Regions from separate parts of the Hominiventricola filiformis genome, predicted to be linked through region 2. Evidence: predicted binding sites of a transcription regulator. Region 2 holds the regulator's gene; each other region holds the start of a gene.
What was found. Region 2 encodes HrcA, which represses chaperone genes, less so after heat shock. Its sites were predicted from a motif close to TGTTAGCACTCNNNNNNNNNGAGTGCTAACA; they were not measured.
Positions count from the first base shown of each region.

Region 1: htpG (molecular chaperone HtpG) is a predicted target of HrcA. The motif match lies at 2,525-2,555, and genes of this name have one in related genera.
Region 3: LKD36_RS00375 (co-chaperone GroES) is a predicted target of HrcA. The motif match lies at 2,212-2,242, and genes of this name have one in related genera.

Region 1 is NZ_JAJEPS010000010.1:100,493-108,118, reverse strand. Features, by position in the region: gene LKD36_RS11155 (sensor histidine kinase) at 1-388, shown strand, start outside; gene LKD36_RS11150 (acyl-CoA thioesterase) at 413-862, shown strand; gene LKD36_RS11145 (heparan-alpha-glucosaminide N-acetyltransferase domain-containing protein) at 862-1,614, shown strand; tRNA gene LKD36_RS11140 (tRNA-Leu) at 1,655-1,736, shown strand; gene LKD36_RS11135 (cytidylate kinase-like family protein) at 1,797-2,426, opposite strand; gene htpG (molecular chaperone HtpG) at 2,631-4,700, shown strand; gene LKD36_RS11125 (DUF5721 family protein) at 4,706-5,203, opposite strand; gene LKD36_RS11120 (M18 family aminopeptidase) at 5,294-6,589, shown strand; gene LKD36_RS11115 (DegV family protein) at 6,724-7,563, shown strand.
Region 2 is NZ_JAJEPS010000001.1:202,992-210,617, reverse strand. Features, by position in the region: gene LKD36_RS00995 (undecaprenyl-phosphate glucose phosphotransferase) at 1-1,096, shown strand, start outside; gene LKD36_RS00990 (LCP family protein) at 1,118-2,254, shown strand; gene LKD36_RS00985 (glycosyltransferase) at 2,330-3,259, shown strand; gene LKD36_RS00980 (tetratricopeptide repeat protein) at 3,256-4,176, shown strand; gene hrcA (heat-inducible transcriptional repressor HrcA) at 4,357-5,379, shown strand; gene grpE (nucleotide exchange factor GrpE) at 5,413-6,000, shown strand; gene dnaK (molecular chaperone DnaK) at 6,039-7,626, shown strand, end outside.
Region 3 is NZ_JAJEPS010000001.1:86,618-94,243, forward strand. Features, by position in the region: gene guaB (IMP dehydrogenase) at 1-46, opposite strand, end outside; gene groL (chaperonin GroEL) at 234-1,856, opposite strand; gene LKD36_RS00375 (co-chaperone GroES) at 1,890-2,174, opposite strand; gene codY (GTP-sensing pleiotropic transcriptional regulator CodY) at 2,290-3,084, opposite strand; gene topA (type I DNA topoisomerase) at 3,184-5,202, opposite strand; gene dprA (DNA-processing protein DprA) at 5,195-6,103, opposite strand; gene LKD36_RS00395 (YifB family Mg chelatase-like AAA ATPase) at 6,111-7,626, opposite strand, start outside.

The DNA of each region.
Region 1 (7,626 bases), on a different contig from region 2:
GCATAATGTAACGCTGGAATTGAAAGGCACACCCTGCCATATGGCCGGAAATCGGGAGATGGTGGAAGAGATACTTTATAATTTATGTGATAATGCCATTCGTTATAATAATCCGGGTGGAAGTGTGACCGTGACGGTGGTGCCAAAAGGAGAAAAGGTAATGCTTCAGGTGGCAGATACAGGAATCGGTATCTCCAAAGAGCATCAGCAGAGAGTCTTTGAACGTTTTTACCGAGTGGACAAGAGCCGCTCCAAAGCAACCGGAGGTACCGGGCTTGGTCTTGCCATCGTAAAACATATGGTAGCGCAGCATCATGCAGAGCTTACGTTAGAGAGTGAGGAAGGAAAAGGAACGACCATCACGATTCTGTTTGAAAAAGCAGATTAGTCTGCTATAATGGAACATAAGTAGATGCAGAACGAATGTGAGGAAAAGATTATGAACTATATCCATCAGGCACAGTATTATGAAACAGACCAGATGGGCATCATCCATCACTCCAATTATATCCGGTGGATGGAGGAAGCTAGGATTGCCTATATGGATGAACTGGGATTTCCGTATAAAAAGGTAGAGGAAGCTGGCATTATCAGCCCGGTTTTAAGTGTGCAGTGCGATTACAAAGCCATGACATATTTTGGTGACCGGGTGTGTATTGATGTAAAACTATCTTCTTTCCGCGGAGTAAAATATGAGATTTCCTATGAAATGAGGGATGAGAAGACCGGTGAACTGCGGGCATCTGCTACATCTGCTCATTGCTATCTTGGCAAAAATGGAAGACCATCTAACATTAAGAAAGAGCTTCCGGAACTGTATGCAAAAATGATGGAAGAATTGCAGAAGGTGGAAAAGAAATAGTGAAAGAACGATATGTCCTTCTGGACAGTATCAGGGGGATCACTCTGCTCAGTATGATTTTGTATCATGGCATGTTTGATCTGGTAGAGATTTATGGACTGTATGTTCCATGGTTTGTGGAGAGACCGGGATATATCTGGCAGCAGAGTATCTGTTGGATTTTTATTCTGCTGTCCGGCTTTTGTTGGAATCTTGGAAAAAGGCATCTGAAACGGGGGCTTGTGATTTCAGCGTGGGGTCTTCTGATCACTGGGGTGACGTATGCGTTTATGCCATCGGAAAAGATTCTGTTTGGAATCCTGACTTTTACCGGAACGGCTATGCTGCTTCTGATCCCGCTGTCAAAAGTGTTGGAACGGATTCCATCATGGATGGGATTCGCAGGAAGCTTCCTGCTTTTTGGACTGACAAGAAATGTGAACAGAGGAATTTGGGGCTTTGAATTACTTCATTTTGGAAGGGTGCCGAAAGTCCTGTATCGGGGACTCTTTATGACGTTTCTTGGTTTCCCGGATCCTGAATTTTTTTCCGGAGATTACTTTCCTTTGTTTCCATGGATTTTTCTTTATCTGACCGGATATTTCCTGTATGGAATGTTTATGAAGTTTCCAGAAGTGAAGAATGCTCTGAGGATACATTTGCCGGTTCCTTTTTTGGAGGCAGCAGGCAGACATAGTCTGCTTTTGTATCTTTTGCACCAGCCATTGCTTATGCTGGTATTTACAGCGGCAGATGTGTTGAAAATTCTGTAATTGACTTTTTGGAGTGCAGATGATAACATATGGGACATGAGCGGAACTGATGGAATTGGCAGACATGCAAGATTTAGGTTCTTGTGCCGTGAGGCGTGTGGGTTCAAGTCCCACGTTCCGCACTGAAATTAAGCAAAGAAAAGGAGAATCCCAATTTCGGATTCTCCTTTTTGCAATCATGATTATTTCATCAACCCTTTTTGTTTCAGGTACAGTTTGATCTGTTCAGCAGCTTCCTCGATGGTCATGTCACCGGTATTCAGGCACAGATCATAATTGGATGCGGTATCCCAGGTTTTCCCGGTATAGTAGTTGTAATATTTATGACGCTGTTTATCTGTCTCACGGATCCGCTCCTCGGCCACCTCTTTTTCCAGAGAAAATGTCCACATCATTCGATGAATTTTACTCTCCATATCACCACATACAAAAATATTCACCACATTATCGTAATCCTTTAATACATAATCTGCGCATCGGCCGATGATGATGCAGGATTCGTTTTCTGCCAGTTCTTTGATCAGTTCAGACTGGAAGCGGAAGAGGTTATCCGGGGAAACGATATCTTTTCCAAGAGATGGTTTCTGACTGGCCGGTTTCAATTCTTTGATCAGTTTGTACAGCAGGTTGTTTCCAGGGCGCTCATCATTTACATGAAAAAATTCTTCCAGAACACCGCTTTTGTCAGAGACCATGCGGAACATGTCTTTGTCATAGTAGGGAATGTCAAGTTCTTTGGACAGAAGCTTTGCAATGTTGGTAGCGCCTGCGCCGCATTCACGGTTTAATGTAATGATAAAATTTTTTGACATGAACACCACTCCTTCAGATTGTGCAATATAATCTAGTTTTTTCTTTATTATAGCATAGGAACTGTGCAGAAACAACAAAAAATACGAGCAGATTTAACTGCTAGCACTCAACTTTGATGAGTGCTAAAAAATCCTTGACTTTTGGAAAGAGTGGGATTATAGTACATAGTAATGAAATTATTTGAAAGAAAGGCAGTGTATAATATGAGCGAAAAACATGGATCACTTTCCATTAACAGCGACAATATTTTCCCGATTATTAAAAAATGGTTGTATTCTGACCACGATATTTTCTTCCGTGAACTGATTTCCAACGGATGCGATGCTATCACCAAGCTGAAGAAGCTGGATATGATGGGTGAGTATACACTTCCGGAGAAATATAAACCGCAGGTACAGGTTCTGGTGAACCCGGATGAGAAGACTCTGAAGTTCATCGATAACGGACTTGGCATGACCGCAGATGAGGTGGAAGAGTATATCAACCAGATTGCATTTTCCGGCGCAACGGATTTCCTCGCACAGTATAAGGACAAGACAAATGAGGATCAGATCATCGGTCATTTTGGACTGGGATTCTATTCCGCATTCATGGTAGCAGATGAGGTGCATATTGATACTCTTTCTTATAAGGAGGGAGCAGAGCCGGTACACTGGGAGTGCGACGGTGGTACAGAGTTCTCCATGGTAACCGGCGAGAAGAAGACCGTTGGTACCGAGATTACCCTGTTCCTGAATGAGGAGAGCCTCGAGTTTGCCAACGAGTACCGTGCCCGTGAAGTCATCAGCAAATACTGTTCCTTTATGCCGGTCAACATTTATCTGGCAAAAGAAAATGGGGAACAGGAATACGAAACCATCGATGAGAGTGAACTGACCGAGGATGATGTAGTTGTAGAACATATTCATGAGGATGCCAAGACGGAAGAAGTCGAAAAAGAAGATGGCACCAAGGAAACGAAAGAAGTTTCTCCTGCCAAAGAACTGGTGAAGATTAACAAACGTCCGGTTTCCTTAAGTGATCCGCAGCCGCTGTGGACCAAACATCCCAATGAGTGTACCGAAGAAGAGTATAAAGAGTTCTACCGCAAGGTATTCAACGACTATAAGGAGCCGCTGTTCTGGATTCACCTGAACATGGATTACCCGTTCAATCTGAAGGGAATTCTTTATTTCCCGAAGATCAATATGGAGTATGAGTCCATTGAGGGAACTATCAAACTGTATAACAATCAGGTATTTATCGCTGATAATATCAAAGAAGTCATTCCGGAATTCCTGATGCTCTTAAAAGGTGTCATCGACTGTCCGGATCTGCCGTTGAATGTATCCAGAAGTGCGCTGCAGAACGACGGTTTTGTAAAGAAGATTTCTGATTACATTACCAAGAAAGTAGCGGATAAGTTAAGCGGTATGTGTAAGACAGACCGTGAGAACTATGAGAAATACTGGGACGATATCAGTCCGTTTATCAAATTCGGCTGCATCAAGGACGAAAAATTCTGTGAGCGTATGATGGAGTATGTACTGTTCAAGGATCTGGATGGTAAATATACGACCATGAACGAGTATCTGGAAGCAGAGAATCCGACTGATGGTGATGCTGACAAGGTGGAAGAAAAGACCGAAGAGAAGACGGAAGAAAAGGCTGACAGCGATGAGAAGGAAACTCCGAAGACCACCATCTACTATGTAACGGATGAGATCCAGCAGAGCCAGTACATCAACATGTTCCGTGAGCAGAAGATGAATGCAGTCATCCTGAAAGACAACATTGATAATCCGTTTATCAGCCATCTGGAAGCAAAGAATGAGAAAGTCAAATTCCAGCGTATTGATGCTGATGTGACCGATTCCATGAAGGAAGAAGTATCTGAGGAAGAGCTGAAAGGGGAAACCGATGCATTGACTGCACTGTTCCGTAAAGCACTGAACAATGACAAACTGGAAGTAAAAGTGGAAAAACTGAAGAATGAAAAGGTTTCTTCCATGATCACGCTCTCTGAGGAGAATCGGAGAATGCAGGAAATGATGAAGATGTACAATATGTACGGTATGGATCCGTCCATGTTCGGCACAACTACGACTCTGGTTCTGAATGCAAACAATGCTCTGGTGAAATATCTGTTCCAGAATCCGGAGGGTGAGCACAGCAATATGATCTGTGAGCAGCTCTATGATCTGGCCATGATCAGCCACCAGCCTCTGAATCCGGAAGCCATGACCAGATTTGTGAACCGCAGCAATGAAATTATGATGCTTCTGACAAAATAAAATACCTACATCTGCTGGAAAGGAATTTCCTGCTGATGAAAATATTTCCGGACCATGTCATCCCAGGCATGGTCCAGTTTTTTGTCCAGAGTAAAGACAGAAAGAGATGTTCCTGTGGTGCAGGTGAGCGTATGCCCGTCATAACGAAGATTCATGAGCAGACCGCGGATCTGCTCAGGTGGAAGGTCAATCCCTGTTTGGGCAAGCAGACGGATTACATTGGAGGCGGCCAGCTGAAAGGTGAAATGAAAAGCGAGGGGCGTCTTCTTACCCTTGATGAGTTCAAAGCAGAAAGGACGTACTTCACTCCAGAGAGAAAGAGAGCGGTCTCCTATCTGGTCCTGTTCTTCGGCAGAATAGTATGCTTTTTGAAGGGTACCGTCTATTTCAAATGTATTAAAAGTAGTAATGCTGCCTTCCAGAAGAAGAAAACGGTCAAAGGTTTCACTGAGCAGCAGTTTTTTCATAAAGACCCGGATATCGGCGATCTGAAGTGCAATCATAAAAAACCTCCATGGATAAGATAGCTTTATTATAGAAGAAATGGAAAGGATTTGCTATACTAGATTTATAAAGATACAAAGGAGCGTTCGATGGAATTGAGGATAAAAAACAGAACCGAAGAGTTGAAAGATTTTATTATGAAAGGAACCTCTCCGTTCCATGTGACGGCAGAGGCTGCCCGGAAATTAAAAGAGGGTGGATATGAAGAACTGAATTTCCATTGTCCATGGCAGCTGGAGAGGGGCGGACGTTATTATGTGATGCACCGGGATTCGACACTTATTGCATTTTCTGTGGGAGAGGACTGGGATGGTCAAAATGATTTCCGGATGGCAGCAGCTCATACAGATTTTCCAAATCTCCGGATCAAGCAGAATGCAGAGATGCAAAAAGAAGGCTACGGTCTTCTGAATGTGGAAGTTTACGGAGGGGCCATCTTAAATACATGGCTTGACCGGCCATTGTCTGCAGCTGGCCGCGTAGCCCTGAAGAGTGATGATGTATTTCGGCCGCAGATGCGCCTCATTGATCTGAAAGATCCCATGTTTATCATTCCGAATCTGGCAATCCATCTGAACCGGGAGGTAAATAAGGGAACAGAGCTGAATAAACAGAAGGAACTGCTTCCGATTGCAGGAGTGTCCGGAGCAGGATTTTCGGAACATTTCTTCAGGGAACTTCTGGCGGAGCGGTTATCTGTCCGTCCGGAGGAGATTCTGGATTATGAGATTGGTCTTTATAATGCAGATCAGCCGGTCTATACAGGAATGAACAAAGAATTGTTCAGTGCGCCGCGAATTGACAATCTGTCCAGTGTGCTGGCTATTCTGAACGGACTTATGGAAGGAGGACGGGATGCTGTGAATGTGGCAGCGTTCTTCGACCATGAAGAGATCGGCAGCAGAACCAAGCAGGGAGCCGGTTCTATGGTGCTCTCCATGGTACTGGAGAAAATAAGCAGTGGTCTCAACCTTGACAGAACCCAGTTTCTGCAAGGGCTTTCCGAGAGTATGCTGCTTTCTGTGGATGTGGGACACGCATTTCATCCGAATTATGCAGAGAAGATGGATCCCACCAACCACAGCCCGCTGAACGGTGGATTTTGTATCAAGGAGGCGAGCGCTCAGTCTTATGCCACAGACTGCGGTGCAGTAGCCATCATTGAGCAGATCTGTATGCAGGAGGGAATTGCCTATACGAAATTCTTTAACCGTTCGGATGGAACGTCCGGAAGTACGCTTGGTTCCATTGCATCCAGCCTCGTTCCGGTACCGACGGTAGATGTGGGACTTCCGTTGCTGGCTATGCATTCTTCCCGGGAACTGATGGGTGTGAAGGATCTGGATGCTCTGACGGATATGATCCGGGCTTATTATACCTTATAGTTGAGGGATTTTCATATTGCATATAATATCATAGTGTGGTAATATTATCTGGTATTAAAAACTACGTCGAAAAAGATGATATGGCTGAAAAGCTGTTTTTATAATCAAGAGAAGGAACAAAGGTGGTATCAGATATGAGTTATCGTATAGTAGTTGACAGTTGTGGGGAATTTACGGAGGAGATGGCAAAGGATTCGCATTTTGTGCATGCGGCTCTGAATCTGGAGATTGACGGAAATCATTTTGTGGATGATGAGACGTTTGACCGGCTTCGTTTTCTGGATCTGGTGGAGAAAAGCCCGAACTGCCCGAAATCAAGCTGTCCGTCTCCGGAAGTCTACAGGAGTGCATTCGACTGCGGAGCTGACCACCTGTATGCAGTAACTCTTTCAGCAGAACTGAGCGGCTCTTATAACAGTGCAGTCTTAGGACAGAATCTGTATCTGGAAGATCATCCGGATGCAAAAATCCATGTATTTAATTCCTGTTCCGCATCTGTAGGAGAGACGCTTCTGGCAAAGAAAATTCAGGAATGCGAAGAAGCAGGCATGGAGTTTGAGGAAGTTATCAAAGCGGTGGAAGCATATCAGGCAGAACGTCAGACTTTTTTTGTACTTGAATCTCTGGATCATTTAAGAAAGAATGGGCGGTTAAGTGCGGTGAAAGCGTTCGTGGCATCCGCCCTTAATATTAAGCCTGTCATGGAAGGCAATAAACAGGGTATCATTGAGCAGGCGGGTCAGGCGAGAGGTATGCAGAAAGCACTTCGCATGATGGTGGAACTCTTAGTGGAACGTATGAACAAACCGGAGGAGAAGACCGTGGCGATCGTCCACTGCAACAATGAAGCGCGTGCGCAGTTCGTAAAGGAAGAGATCGAGAAGCGGACGAAGGTAAAAGAGATCATCATTCTTCCAAGCTCAGGAGTCAGTACGTTGTATGCTGCTCAGGGTGGAATTATTCTGGTAGGTTAAAATAATGAAAAGGAGACTTTCAAAGTCTCCTTTTTGTGTTATAATGAATAAAGAGACTATTAA
Region 2 (7,626 bases):
CGGTTATGCATATGAATATTCCAGAACCATGCTGTTCTACTTCTGTGTAGTCAACATTGTGATGGAGATTCTTGTCCGTAATCTGATTCGTATCTGTCTCAGAAAGATACGAAAGAGCGGATTTAACCTGCGCCACATTATTTTTGTAGGATACAGCAGTGCAGCAGAGGCATTCATCGACCGTATCTATGCGAATCCTCAGTGGGGATACCGTGTGTGCGGAATTCTGGATGATAACAAAGAGACGGGATATACTTACAAAAATGTGCCGGTCCTCGGAACAACGGAAGAACTGGAACAGATTCTGGAGAATAACCGCCTGGATGAGATTGCGATTACGCTTGCTCTCCGGGAATACTATAAATTGAAGCGGATCGTTGCGATCTGCGAGAAGTCCGGCGTGCATACAAAATTCGTTCCGGACTATAATGATATTATACCGACGAGACCCTATACAGAAGATCTTCTGGGGCTTCCGGTAGTGAATATCAGACATGTGCCGCTGACCAATACGTTTAACATGGTCTGCAAGCGGACAGTGGATATTGTGGGCGCAGTTGTTGCCATTATCCTTTTTTCACCAGTGATGCTGGTTACGGCCATTTTGGTAAAGACAACATCCAAAGGACCGTTGATATATAAACAGGAGCGAGTAGGACTCCATAACCAGACATTTCAGATGTATAAGTTCCGATCTATGGAAGTGCAGTCTGAGAAAAGCGAAAAGAAAGCCTGGACCGTGCGAAATGACCCCCGCGTAACAGCAGTGGGCAAAGTAATCCGGAGGACCAGCATCGATGAGCTTCCGCAGCTGTTCAACATTCTGAAAGGTGACATGAGCCTTGTAGGTCCAAGACCGGAACGGCCCTTCTTCGTGGAAAAATTCCGTGAAGAGATTCCTCGTTATATGATCAAACATCAGGTTCGCCCAGGACTCACCGGATGGGCGCAGGTGAATGGTTTCCGCGGGGATACATCTATTAAAAAGCGTATTGAATACGACCTGTATTACATTGAGAACTGGACTATGGGACTGGATTTTAAAATTCTGTTTCTTACGTTCTTCAAGGGCTTTGTAAATAAGAATGCTTATTAACAGGCGTAGAAAGGATGAACTATGGCAAAAGAAACGATGAAAAAGACGACTTCGAAAAAAGCTACGGCTCATAAGACATCTTCTGCGAAGACCGCGTCAGCGAAAGGAAGCAGAGGGGGAGCTAAGAAAAAAGCGGCCAGAAAGAAAAAGCGCATGATGATCTTCGGTATCGAGATCGCGGTAATTCTGATTCTGGTGCTTGGATTCTGGGTAGTAAGCAAGCTGGATAAGCTCCAGAAGCCGAAGGTAGACCCGGAAAAAGTAGAAGTGAATGACACAATTCAGGAATCTACCCTGGAGTCCATGAAGGGATATACAACGGTGGCACTTTTCGGCCTCGATACCCGTCAGGCAGGACAGCTGGGAAGCGGAAACAGAAGTGACACCGTCATTATTGCAAGTATCAATAATGATACCAAAGAAGTAAAACTGGTCAGTGTATACCGTGATACCTATCTTGATTTGACGAATGGAAAGTTCAACAAGTGTAATGGTGCATATTCCGCAGGTGGTCCGCAGCAGGCCATGAGCATGCTGAATAAGAACCTGGATCTGGATATCCAGTATTATATCAGTGTGGACTTTGCGGCAATGACCAAGGCAATTGATCTCCTGGGCGGCATTGACATTGACGTTGATGATGCTGAGATTGAGCATCTGAATAACTACATTGTAGAGACATCCGAGGTTACCGGCGTGAAGACTACTCCGTTGACAAAGACCGGACTTCAGACACTGGACGGTGTACAGGCAACTTCCTACTGCCGTATCCGTTATACTGCAGGTGATGACTTCAAGCGTACTGAGCGTCAGCGAGAAGTAATCATGCAGATTGTCAGCAAGGCAAAGACCATGGATATCAGCCAGGTAAATGATATTATCGATGCTGTATTCCCGCTGGCAGCTACCAATTATACCAACGATGAGCTTCTTGCAATGGCTCCGCAGCTTCTGACCTACGATATCGTGGATACCACCGGTTTCCCGTTTGACAAGGCGGCTGCTACTGTAAAGGGCAAAGGCTCCTGTGTAATTCCGGTAAATCTGGAAGAAAATGTAAAACAGCTTCATGAGTATCTGTTCGGTACAACGGATTATCAGCCGTCAGATGAAGTAAAAGCAATCTCCAGCCAGATTACAACAGAGACCGGATATTGATTTCAGACATCAGGCGAGGAAGAAAATACTTCCTCGCTTTTTTTATCAGAAAGAAAGTAAGAAAGAGACAGGTAAATGAAAAGAACGGCAGACGTACTGATCCCGGTATATCATCCGGGCAAAGAGCTGGAACAGCTGCTCTCCCTTCTGGAAGCGCAGGACTATCCGGTAAACAGAATCATACTGATGAATACGGAGGAGGCCTGTTTTCCGGCAGAGATTCTGAAAGACCATCCGAAAGCGGAAGTACATCATGTGACCAGGGCGGAGTTTGACCATGGCGGAACCAGAGACCAGGGAATCCGCATGTCAGACGCAGATGTAGTGATCTGCATGACGCAGGATGCCATTCCGGCGGATGAACATATGGCAGGGACACTTCTGAAGGCTTTTGATGATCCGGAAGTCTGGGCTGCCTATGCAAGACAGCTGCCAAAAGAGAACTGCAGGGAAGTGGAAAAATATACAAGAAGTTTTAACTATCCGGAGGAGAGCAGAATCAAGGGAAAAGAAGATCTTCCGATACTTGGAATCAAGACCTTTTTCTGTTCCAATGTGTGTGCGGCATGGAGGCGGGACAAATATCTGGAACTGGGTGGATTTGTGAAAAGGACCATTTTTAATGAGGATATGATCTATGCGGGAACTATTGTGAAAAAAGGCGGAAAGATCGCTTACTGCGCAGATGCGCAGGTGGTGCATTCTCATAATTACAGTGCCCTGGAACAGTTCCACCGGAATTTTGATCTGGCGGTATCCCAGACCATGCATCCGGAGATTTTTGGCGGTATTCGGTCAGAATCTGAGGGAATCCGTCTTGTAAAGAAAAGTCTTTCCTATTGTATCAGGATCGGAAAACCATGGCTGATGATTCAGGTGATGACACAGAGTGCCGGGAAGCTTCTGGGTTATAAGCTGGGACAGCAATATGAGCGGCTTCCGGAAAAAGTGATTCTGGCATGCACCATGAATCGGAAATTCTGGGAGAAGGAGGAAAACCTATGAGAAAGCATCGAATAACTGCAGTTATGGCTGCCATGTTCTGCATGATTCTGATGGCGGGCTGTGGAAACAGCAAGGCTGTACAGGAGCAGCAGATGACGCTTCGCTCCCAGGGTATGGAACAGGCAAAAGAAGGAGACTATGAAGCGGCAGTTGCTTCCTATGATGAAGCATTGGGACTTTCCGATATGTATGTGGGAAACCTGGAGATGGACATTGCAGCCTATAAAGCATCGGCACTGTATGCAGAAGGAAATACGGAGGATGCCATCACTGTCTGCAGTGCAGTTCTGGATGTAAAGAAAAGCCAGGAAATGTATCTGACCAGAGGACTGCTCTATCGGGCAGCAGAGAACAGGGAAGCTGCCAATGCGGATTTCGCCAGTGCCATGGGGATGACTTCGAAGAAAGATAAAATTATGCTGGGAAGACTCTCTTATTATATGGAAGATTATACCAATGCAAAGTCCTATTTGGAAACCGCAGTAAAAGAGGGAAATACGGAAGGAATCTACTGGCAGGCGCAGCTTTACAATGAGATGGGGAATCCGGAATATGCCATAACCCTTTATCAGAATTATCTGAACAGCGGGAATGTGAAACATCAGGATGCCTATGAAAAAGTAGCCTCCTGGCAGCTTGATAATCAGGATTACGATGGAGCTGCATCAACACTGGAAGCCGGTATTTCCATGGGAAATGGCGGATGCCTGCAGAAACTGCTGGCATCGGAGATCGCAGTGTATGAATATAAAGGGGATTTTACAACTGCTCTTCAGAAAATGGAAACCTATCTGGAAAGCTATCCGGATGATGGAGATGCGCAGAGAGAATATACCTTTCTGAAGACACGATCCGAAGACGGACAGTCTGGTGAGGACACAGAGGAAGAAACAGCAGAAGAAAGTACAGAAGAATAAATACGGAAACCATGTGGATGATTCAGTTTTCTACATGGTTTTTTCGTGTTCACAAAATCTCCACAAAAAAATAGAAAATACACTTGACAAAGCACTATAGGTGGTGCTATCTTAAGTTACAGGAAATGTTAGCACTCTTAAATGTTGAGTGCTAACAGGCAGAAGAAAGGAGAGAGTACCATGGAACTGGATGAAAGAAAGAAAAAGATTTTAAAAGTAATTATCCAGAATTACATGGAGACCGGAGAACCGGTAGGATCGAGAACCATATCGAAGGATCCGGACCTGAAGCTTTCCTCTGCTACCATCCGCAATGAAATGTCGGATCTGGAAGAGATGGGTTACATCATTCAACCCCACACTTCCGCCGGAAGAATTCCTTCCGATAAAGGATACCGGCTGTATGTGGATTACCTGATGCAGGAAAAAGACCGGGAAGTGACGGAACTTCAGGAACTGATGGTTCAGCGTACCGACCGGCTGGAAAGTGTGCTGAAGCAGGTGGTAAAGATTCTGGCAAATGATACCAATTATGCCACGATGGTTTCCACTCCACAGTATCATCAGAACAAACTGAAATTCATTCAGTTGTCCCGTGTGGATGCCAATCAGATCCTGGCGGTGATTGTAGCGGAAGGAAATGTGATCCGCAACAAACTCTTACCGGTCTGTGAGGAACTGAGTGATGAAAGTATTCTGAAGCTTAATATCCTGCTGAATACCATGCTGAATGGAAAGACCATTCAGGAAATCAATCTTCAGATGATTTCCAGCATGAAAGAACAGGCCGGTATTCACAGCAACATCGTCAGTGATGTGGTGGATGCAGTCGCCGAAGCGATTCATTCCGATGAGGGAATGGAGATCTACACCGGCGGGGCCACAAACATTTTCCGTTATCCGGAATTAAGTGAGAACGGAAAGGCCAGTGAACTGATACAGACACTGGAGGAGAAGCAGAACCTGGTAGATCTGGTTACAGACACACTGAACAAAGACGAAAAAGGAATTCAGGTATATATCGGTAATGAGACACCGGTAAAATCCATGAAGGACTGCAGTGTTGTCACTGCAACCTACGAACTGGGCGAAGGACTTCAGGGTACCATTGGAATCATTGGTCCCAAGAGAATGGATTACGAGAACGTTATGGGTAAGCTGAAAGCCATGATGGATCAGCTGGATGATGTTTTTCATAAATAGAAAGGCGGAACAACGGTGGAAGAAAACAAGACAATGGAACAGGAACCGGAGATTCAGGAGGAAGAAGTAAAAGCAGAAGATACTGCTGAAGCAGAAGCCACTGAGACGGCCGAGACAGAAGAAACAAAAGCCGATGCGGAACCTGACAAAAAAGGATTCTTCGGAAAGAAGAAAGAGAAAAAAGACAAGAAAGATGAGCAGATCGCAGAACTGACCGATAAAGTAAAACGTCAGCTTGCGGAGTTTGAAAACTTCAGAAACCGTACAGAAAAGGAGAAATCCCAGATGTACATGGTGGGAGCAAGAGATGTGATCGAGAAACTGCTTCCGGTAGTAGATAACTTTGAGCGAGGCTTGAAGAGTATTCCGGAAGATCAGAAAGACGGACCGGTAGCCAGCGGAATGGAAATGATTTATAAACAGCTGATCACGGTTCTTACAGATTTGGGCGTAACCCCCATCGAAGCGGTGGGTCAGGAATTTGATCCGAATTTCCATAATGCAGTGATGCATGCGGAGGATGAGGAACTTGGAGAAAATACAGTATCTGAGGAATTCCAGAAGGGTTACAAATATAAGGATGCAGTGCTTCGTCACAGCATGGTAAAAGTTGTCAATTAACTATTTTTCAGAGATATATTTTTCAGGAGGAAAAAGAAATGAGCAAGATTATTGGTATTGACTTAGGAACAACGAACTCTTGTGTAGCCGTAATGGAAGGTGGAAAACCTACGGTTGTTGCAAATACAGAAGGAGCAAGAACAACACCGTCTATCGTAGCATTTACAAAGACTGGTGAGCGTCTGGTAGGAGAGCCGGCAAAACGTCAGGCAGTTACTAACTCCGAGAAAACCATCTCTTCCATCAAGAGACATATGGGAACTGATTATAAAGTAGACATCGAAGGAAAGAAATATTCTCCGCAGGAGATTTCCGCTATGATCCTGCAGAAGTTGAAAGCAGATGCAGAGAACTATCTGGGCGAGAAAGTAACCGAGGCAGTTATCACTGTTCCGGCATACTTCAATGACGCACAGAGACAGGCAACCAAAGATGCAGGTAAGATCGCAGGACTGGATGTAAAACGTATCATCAATGAGCCGACCGCTGCAGCACTGGCATACGGCCTTGATAATGAGAAAGAGCAGAAGATCATGGTATACGACCTTGGCGGCGGTACCTTCGATGTTTCCATCATCGAGATCGGTGACGGCGTTATCGAGGTTCTGGCTACCGCAGGTGACAACCATCTGGGTGGTGATGACTTCGACCAGAAGATCACAGATTATATGATCTCTGAATTCAAGAAACAGTACGGTGTAGATCTTGGCAACGACAAGATGGCACTGCAGAGACTGAAAGAAGCAGCTGAGAAGGCTAAGAAAGAGTTGTCCGCTTCCACAACAACCAACATCAACCTTCCGTTCATCAGCATGAACGCAGACGGTCCGCTTCACTTTGATATGAACCTGACCAGAGCAAAATTTGATGAGCTGACTCACGATCTGGTAGAGCGTACTGCTAACCCGGTACAGGCAGCTCTCCGCGATGCAGGTATCAGCCCGTCTGAACTTGGTAAAGTTCTGCTGGTAGGTGGTTCCACACGTATCCCGGCAGTACAGGATAAAGTAAAACAGTTAACCGGACATGAGCCGAGCAAATCTCTGAACCCGGATGAGTGTGTGGCAATCGGTGCTTCCATTCAGGGTGGTAAACTTGCAGGAGATGCAGGTGCCGGTGATATCCTTCTTCTGGATGTTACTCCGCTGTCTCTGTCCATCGAGACCATGGGAGGTATCGCAACCCGTCTGATCGAGAGAAATACCACGATCCCGACCAAGAAGAGCCAGATCTTCTCCACCGCAGCTGATAACCAGACCGCTGTAGACATCAACGTAGTACAGGGTGAGAGACAGTTCGCGAAAGACAACAAATCCCTCGGCCAGTTCCGCCTGGATGGAATCCCGCCTGCAAGACGTGGAGTTCCGCAGATCGAGGTTACCTTTGATATTGATGCAAACGGTATCGTAAATGTATCCGCTAAGGATCTGGGTACCGGAAAAGAGCAGCACATCACCATTACCGCCGGTTCCAACATGTCTGATTCCGATATCGATAAGGCAGTCAAAGAAGCTGCTGAGTTCGAGGCACAGGATAAGAAACGGAAAGAGGCCATTGATGCAAGAAACGATGCAGATGCAATGGTATTCCAGACCGAGAAGGCAATGGAGGAAGCCGGAGACAAGA
Region 3 (7,626 bases), 120 kb from region 2:
GAAGAACATCATCAAATGTAATGCCTTCACCGATAATTTTTCCCATCTCTTTTCCTCTCTTTCCTGTATTTTTGTTTTATTAGAATTATTAATAAGTACCTCTTCTTCTAGTAAAAATAATAATATCTAATGACGTTTAAAACAGTCTACCAGATCGGTCACTTAATGTCAATGGGTTTTCTGATGGAACTGAAAAAAGCTGCGGGAAAACCCGCAGCTTTAAAATTCGGAAATTACATCATTCCCATTCCGCCACCTGCCGGAGCAGCAGCCGGAACCGGCTCTTTGATATTGGCAACACATGCCTCAGTAGTCAGGAATGTAGATGCAACGCTTGTTGCATTCTGCAGAGCTGTTCTGGTAACCTTAGCCGGATCCAGAATACCTGCCTCTACCATGTTGACATACTGCTCATTGTAAGCATCGAAGCCAACACCAACTTCAGACTCACGTACCTTGTTGATGATAACAGCGCCTTCCAGTCCTGCATTTACAGCGATGTGGAACAGCGGAGCTTCCAGTGCTTTCAGGATCACCTTACCGCCGGTCTTCTCATCACCTTCCAGCGTATCAACCAGTTTTGCAACCTCTTTGGAAGCATGGATGTAAGCAGATCCACCACCGCAGATAATACCTTCTTCAACTGCTGCTCTGGTAGCTGCCAGTGCATCTTCCATACGAAGTTTTGCTTCTTTCATCTCGGTCTCGGTAGCAGCACCTACGCGGATAACAGCTACACCACCGGACAGTTTTGCAAAACGCTCCTGAAGTTTTTCTTTATCAAATTCAGATTTGGTGTTCTCAATCTCAGCTTTAATTGTCTTAACACGATCAGCAATTGCCTCTTTGTCGCCAAGACCATCTACAATAACGGTAGATTCTTTCTGTACTTTTACAGATTTTGCACGTCCAAGCATATCAATGGTAGCATCTTTCAGTTCAAGACCAATCTCCTCGGAGATTACGGTACCACCGGTCAGGATTGCGATATCCTGCAGCATTGCTTTTCTTCTGTCACCATAGCCCGGAGCTTTTACTCCTACAGCAGTGAAAGTTCCACGCAGTTTGTTCAGTACCAGAGTGGTCAGAGCTTCGCCCTCGATATCCTCTGCGATGATGAGCAGTTTCTTACCGGACTGTACCAGCTGCTCCAGTACCGGGAGGATCTCCTGGATATTAGAAATCTTCTTATCAGTAATCAGGATGTACGGATCATCCAGAACTGCTTCCATCTTCTCAGTATCAGTTGCCATGTATGCGGAAATGTATCCACGGTCGAACTGCATACCTTCTACTACATCCAGCTCGGTCTGCATGGTCTTGGACTCTTCGATGGTAATAACACCGTCGTTCGCTACTTTCTCCATAGCGTCTGCAACCATATCGCCTACTTTGTCATCTCCGGCAGAAATTGCTGCAACTCTTGCCATCTGATGTTTTCCGGATACTTTGCTGCTCATAGCTGCGATTGCTTCTACAGCTTTGTCAGTTGCTTTCTTCATACCTTTTCTCAGGACAATCGGGTTAGCACCTGCTTCCAGGTTCTTCATTCCTTCGTGGATCATTGCCTGAGCAAGAACAGTAGCGGTCGTAGTACCGTCACCGGCTACATCGTTGGTCTTGGTAGCTACTTCTTTTACCAGCTGTGCGCCCATGTTCTCGAACGGATCTTCCAGTTCAATCTCTTTTGCGATGGTAACACCATCGTTAGTGATCAGCGGAGCACCGAACTGTTTGTCAAGGACTACGTTTCTTCCTTTCGGTCCGATCGTTACACGAACGGTATCTGCAAGTTTATTTACACCGGCTTCCAGTGCTTTTCTGGCGTCAACGCCATATTTTAAATCTTTAGCCATGACTATATTCCTCCTGTCATACTGACATCATATTTATTCTACAATTGCAAGAATATCACTCTGTTTTACGATAACATACTCTTCCTCGTCAAGCTTTACTTCGTTGCCTGCGTATTTGGAGTAGATTACCTGATCGCCAACTTTTACCTGCATGGTAACTTCTTTTCCGTCTACCATTCCGCCAGGTCCTACGGCAATAACCTCAGCCGTTACCGGTTTCTCCTGTGCTTTTGCTGCAAGAATGATTCCGGATTTGGTGGTCTCTTCTTTCTCTGTCTGTTTTAATACAACTCTGTCACCCAAAGGTACTAACTTCATGATAATTCCTCCTGTCTGTCTACAGTCTAAATTCATTTGCTAGCACTCACTTTGCTTGAGTGCTAACCCTTGATCATTATATTAGTATGATTGCAGGAAAATGTCAATGGGTTTTTTAATATTTTTTCAGTACGGCTCTGCTTTTTTCCGCCTTCTCCAGTTCCTCAAAAACGCAGTCATTGACTACCTTGATATTGGTGCCTTTCATACCGGAAGAACGGGATTCGATCACACCTGCACTCTCGAATTTTCGCAGGGCATTGACGATGACGGAACGGGTAATGCCTGCTTTATCTGCAATACGGCTTGCTACAAGCGTACATTCATTTCCCTTCATTTCCTTGAAAATCAGAAGAATAGCTTCCAGTTCTGTCACGGACAGGGTACTGATTGCAGACTGTACGATATGCTGTCTGCGGATCTCCTCGGCATTCTCCTCATGAACGGAACGCATCATCTCAAGACCTACAACGGTCGTACCGTATTCACTTAAAATGATATCGTCGATATCATAGTCATTCTCATATTTGTACATAAATAAAGTTCCAAGACGCTCTCCTGCAATGTCGATCGGAGTTACAAGCGCATGGTATTTGCGGATATCTTCCGTATCAAACCCCAGAGTCTGCAGATTGACATTTTCTTTTGTAGAAAGAATACCGAGCAGTCTCTCATTTAGCAGTGGATCAATCAGACTTCCCACCTGATCCACAATCAACTCATGAATCTCATCCACACCGATGCAGTCACCGATACCAAGTACTTTTCCCTTTTTACTGATTACCAGAACATTAGAATCCAGAATATCGGAAAGTACACGGCAGATATCGTTAAACACAACCTTACTGGAGCTGTTATTATGCAGAAGTTTATTAATTTTTCTTGTTTTGTCTAATAACTGTACACTCATTTTTTCTCTCTCCTGTAAACGCACAAAGTGCAGCTGCCCCACGCAGCCGCACCTTGCATCTTAGCATATTTATCTGTATATTTCAATCATTTTCAGAAATTATTTGTTTTCCTTCTCTACCGGGACAGAAACCGGATTTTCTGTCGGATTTTCCGGGCGTTTCCAGGATATAAAATCACAGTCCGGATAGCCTTCACAACTGTAGAATTTCCGACCTTTGGAAGAACGTCTGAGCACAACCTCTTTTCCGCATTTCGGACATTTCACGCCGATCTTCTCCAGATACGGCTTGGTATTCCGACATTCCGGGAATCCAGGACAAGCCAGGAATTTTCCATGCGGTCCGTATTTGACTACCATGTTCCGTCCGCACTGCTCGCAGACCACATCAGACACTTCGTCCCGAATCTGTACTTTCTCCAGATCTTCCTCTGCTTTTTTCACAGCTTCCTCCAGATCCGGATAAAAATTGCTGACTACCGTTTTCCAGCTGACTTTTCCTTCCTCTACCATGTCAAGAAGAGACTCCACATTGGCCGTGAAATCCGGTTCCACAATACTCGGGAAAGCCTGCTTCATCATATTGTTGACCACCTCTCCAAGCTCGGTCAGATACAGGTTTCTTCCTTCCTTTGCCACATAGCGGCGGGCAATAATGGTGCTGATGGTCGGCGCATAGGTACTCGGTCTTCCGATTCCAAGCTCCTCCAGCGTCTTTACAAGAGCAGCCTCCGTATAATGGGCGGGCGGCTGGGTAAAATGCTGTTTGTCTTCCAGTTCTTTAAGCGTCAGTTCGCTGTCCGGTCCAAGCTCCTTTAAGAGATTCATGCTGCCACCTTTTTCCTCTTCATCCTGTACATAGACAGACATGAATCCATCAAAGGCAACCGTGGATGCAGATACGGTAAACCGGTATCCACCTCCATCGATCTTCACTGCCATGGTGTTGTATTTTGCATCTGCCATGCAGCTGGCAGTAAACCGTTTCCAGATCAGCTGATAGAGACGGAACTGGTCTCTGGAAAGAGAGTCCTTGACAGCCGCCGGGAGTCTGGTGATATCCGTAGGACGGATTGCCTCATGGGCGTCCTGAATCTTCTTACCAGAACTCTTCTTAGTTTCTCCCCGGTGCAGGTACTCTTCTCCATATGTCTGGCTGATATATTCTGTCGCCATCCGGGATGCCTCCTCGGACACACGGGTGGAGTCCGTACGGAGATAGGTGATAATACCGACCGTTCCCTGTCCCTCTATATCAATTCCTTCATATAACTGCTGTGCAAGACGCATGGTCTTGGATGTGGAAAAGTTTAAAACCTTGGATGCCTCCTGCTGCAGAGTACTGGTGGTAAACGGAAGCGGAGCCTTCTTGGTGCGCTCCCCTTTCTTTACATCTGTCACATGGAAAGCCGCATCTTTGACTGCTGCAAGCACCTGATCCATCTCCTGCCGGGAATGGATGTCCATTTTCTCCTCAGTAGTTCCGTAAAACTTTGCAGCCAGGGTTTTTCTCTCACCTTTTACCTGGAACTGTGCATCCAGACTCCAGTATTCCTCCGGTACAAATGCATTGATCTCTTCTTCCCTGTCGGCAATGATCCGAAGTGCTACGGACTGTACTCTTCCGGCACTTAAACCTCTCTTCACCTTCGCCCACAGAATCGGACTGATCCGATAACCCACCATACGATCCACCATACGTCTCGCCTGCTGCGCATCCACCAGATCCATATCAATTTCCCGTGCATTCTTGATGGATTCTCTGACTGCGGTCTTCGTAATCTCATTGAACGTAATCCGGTACATCTTTTTGCTGTCCAGTCCCAGGGCTTTGGAAAGATGCCAGGAAATTGCTTCTCCCTCACGGTCCGGGTCAGTTGCGAGATATACTTTGTCTGCCTTCTTCGCTTCTTTACGAAGTCCTGCAAGAATATCTCCTTTTCCGCGGATGGTAATATATTTTGGCTCATAGTCATGGTCCACGTCGATTCCGAACTGGCTCTTCGGAAAATCCCGCACATGGCCGTTGGATGCCATGACCTCATATTTTGCGCCTAAAAACTTCTTTATCGTCTTCACCTTTGCGGGTGACTCCACAATTACTAAATATTTAGCCATCTGTAATCTTCAAATCCGTCCTTACATAATGATTCTTCTGAACTTCCCTGATCAGGCCTTTCAACTCCAGTCCGGTCAGGACCGAAAGCACTCTGGAAGCGGGAAATCCTGTCTTTGCGATCAGGTCTTCCAGACCAGCCGGTTGTAAACGTATCCAACTATACACGATATCCTCTTCCTTTGCAAGTAAAATTTTTGTGTCTTTTTGCGTCAAAACTATTTTTTCTTTCTGAATTCCCAGTGCTTCCAGAATGGTATCCGGCCTGTCTGCCAGTCCGGCACCCTGCTTCAGAAGGTTCAGACAGCCCCGGCTCAGCTCATCTCCCAGCCTTCCCGGTACTGCCCACACGTCCTTTCCCTGTTCCAATGCGAAATCCGCGGTGATCAGGGAACCGCTCTTTTCTCTTGCCTCTACCACCAGCACCAGATCAGAAAGCGCACTGATAAGCCGATTTCTTGCCGGGAAAAATCCTGCCAGCGGCGGACGGCCGGGCGGCTGTTCTGACAGTATCCCCCCTTTTTCCTTCAGACATTCATAAAGATGCCTCTGTCCGGCCGGATAGCAGACATCCACACCACATCCCAGCACGGCAAATGTATCTCCATCTGCTTTCAGCGCACCTTCATGGGCATAACTGTCAATACCCCATGCCATACCGCTGATGATCTGCACCCCGGCTTCGGCCAGATGTTCTGCAAAAAGTTTTGCCATAGCATTCCCATAAGCCGTAGATCTTCTGGCTCCGACGATTGCCACACTCTTGCGGTTCGGATCCGGCATTCTGCCCATATACCAGAGTTTTCGGGGCATTCCTTTGTGAACCGCTATTTTTTCCGGATATCTGTCGGATTCTCTTTCCACACAGAAAATCGTGTTTCTTCTATTATATATGTCATTCATAACCTTTTTACTCCCAGAATTTCTGATACGCCGAGCGGTACCCGAGAGCTTCCAGAAGGTGCGGCTCCCGGATTGTCTCTTCCCCTGCCAGGTCTGCGATGGTCCTCGCCACTTTGATCACCCGATGATAACCTCTCGCGCTTAAATTCATCCGTTCAAATGCCAGTTCCATCAACTTCTGCTCATCAGTTCCCAGAGGACAGAATTCCCTGATGGCTGCAGTACCAAGTCTGGAATTAAATTTCCATCCAGCCTTTTCATACCGCTTCTCCTGTATCTGTCTTGCCTGTTCCACCCGCTTTCGCATCTTCGCAGAAGATTCATTTTCTTCTTCGGAAGTAAGATCCCTGTATTCTACCCGCGGGATCTCCACACAGATATCAATCCGGTCCAGAAGCGGCCTGGAAATCCGCTTCACATATTTCGCCACTTCTCCCGGAAGGCAATGACACTTGCTGCGGTCAGGATAATAACCGCATTTACATGGATTCATAGCTGCGACCAGTTGAAACTCTGCCGGAAACTCATAGGTTCCATCTGTCCGACTGATCACCACCCTTCCTTCTTCCATGGGCTGGCGCAAAACTTCCAGTGCGTTTTTTGAAAATTCCGGCAATTCATCCAGAAAGAGAATTCCGCCCGTGGCAAGACTGATCTCTCCCGGCCTTACTTTTCTGCCTCCTCCCGTCAACGCATTGGCGGAGACAGTATGATGCGGCGAACGGAATGGCCGCTCCGTCATCAGTCCTTCTTTTCCCGCCAACAACCCGCAGGCACTGTAGACCTTCGATATTTTCAGGCTTTCTTCCAACGTCAGTTCCGGCAGAATGGATGGCATGCGTCTGGCAATCATTGTTTTTCCTGCCCCCGGACTTCCAATCATCAGTAAATTATGCATTCCTGCGGCTGCGATCTCCGCTGCCCTGCGCACTGCAAACTGTCCGTTCACCTCTCGAAAATCTTCTCCGGTCTTCTTTCTCGATGGGTTCCATGCCGGAACTTCAGTTCTCTGACTCTTCTTCACATTTTCTGACAGAAGACACTCCAGAAGTTCCCGGATGCTTTCAATCCCGATCACCGACATCTCCGGTACCGCCGCCCCTTCCCCTGCATTGGCTTTCGGCACCAGACAACAGCTGCACTTTAACTCCCGCGCCAGAAGTACTGTCTGCAGCACACCATCCACCGGATAAATCTGCCCGTTCAGACCTACTTCTCCTACAATCATGATATTTCTGGCATATTCTGCCGGGAAGACACCCAGTGCTGCCAGCAGTGCCGCTGCTACCGGAAGATCATACCTGGTTCCCTCTTTCCGGATATGGGCCGGTGACAGATTAACTGTTACCCGTTTTGGCGGAACGGCGATTCCCGTATTCCGCAGAGCCGTCCGTACCCGGTCTGCCGCCTCCCGTACTTCTGTGGACAGATCTCCCACCATACAGAACATGGGCAGTCCGTCGCAGACATCTGCTTCTACCTGCACCGCTTTTGCTTCCACGCCAATGACTGCAGCTGATAAA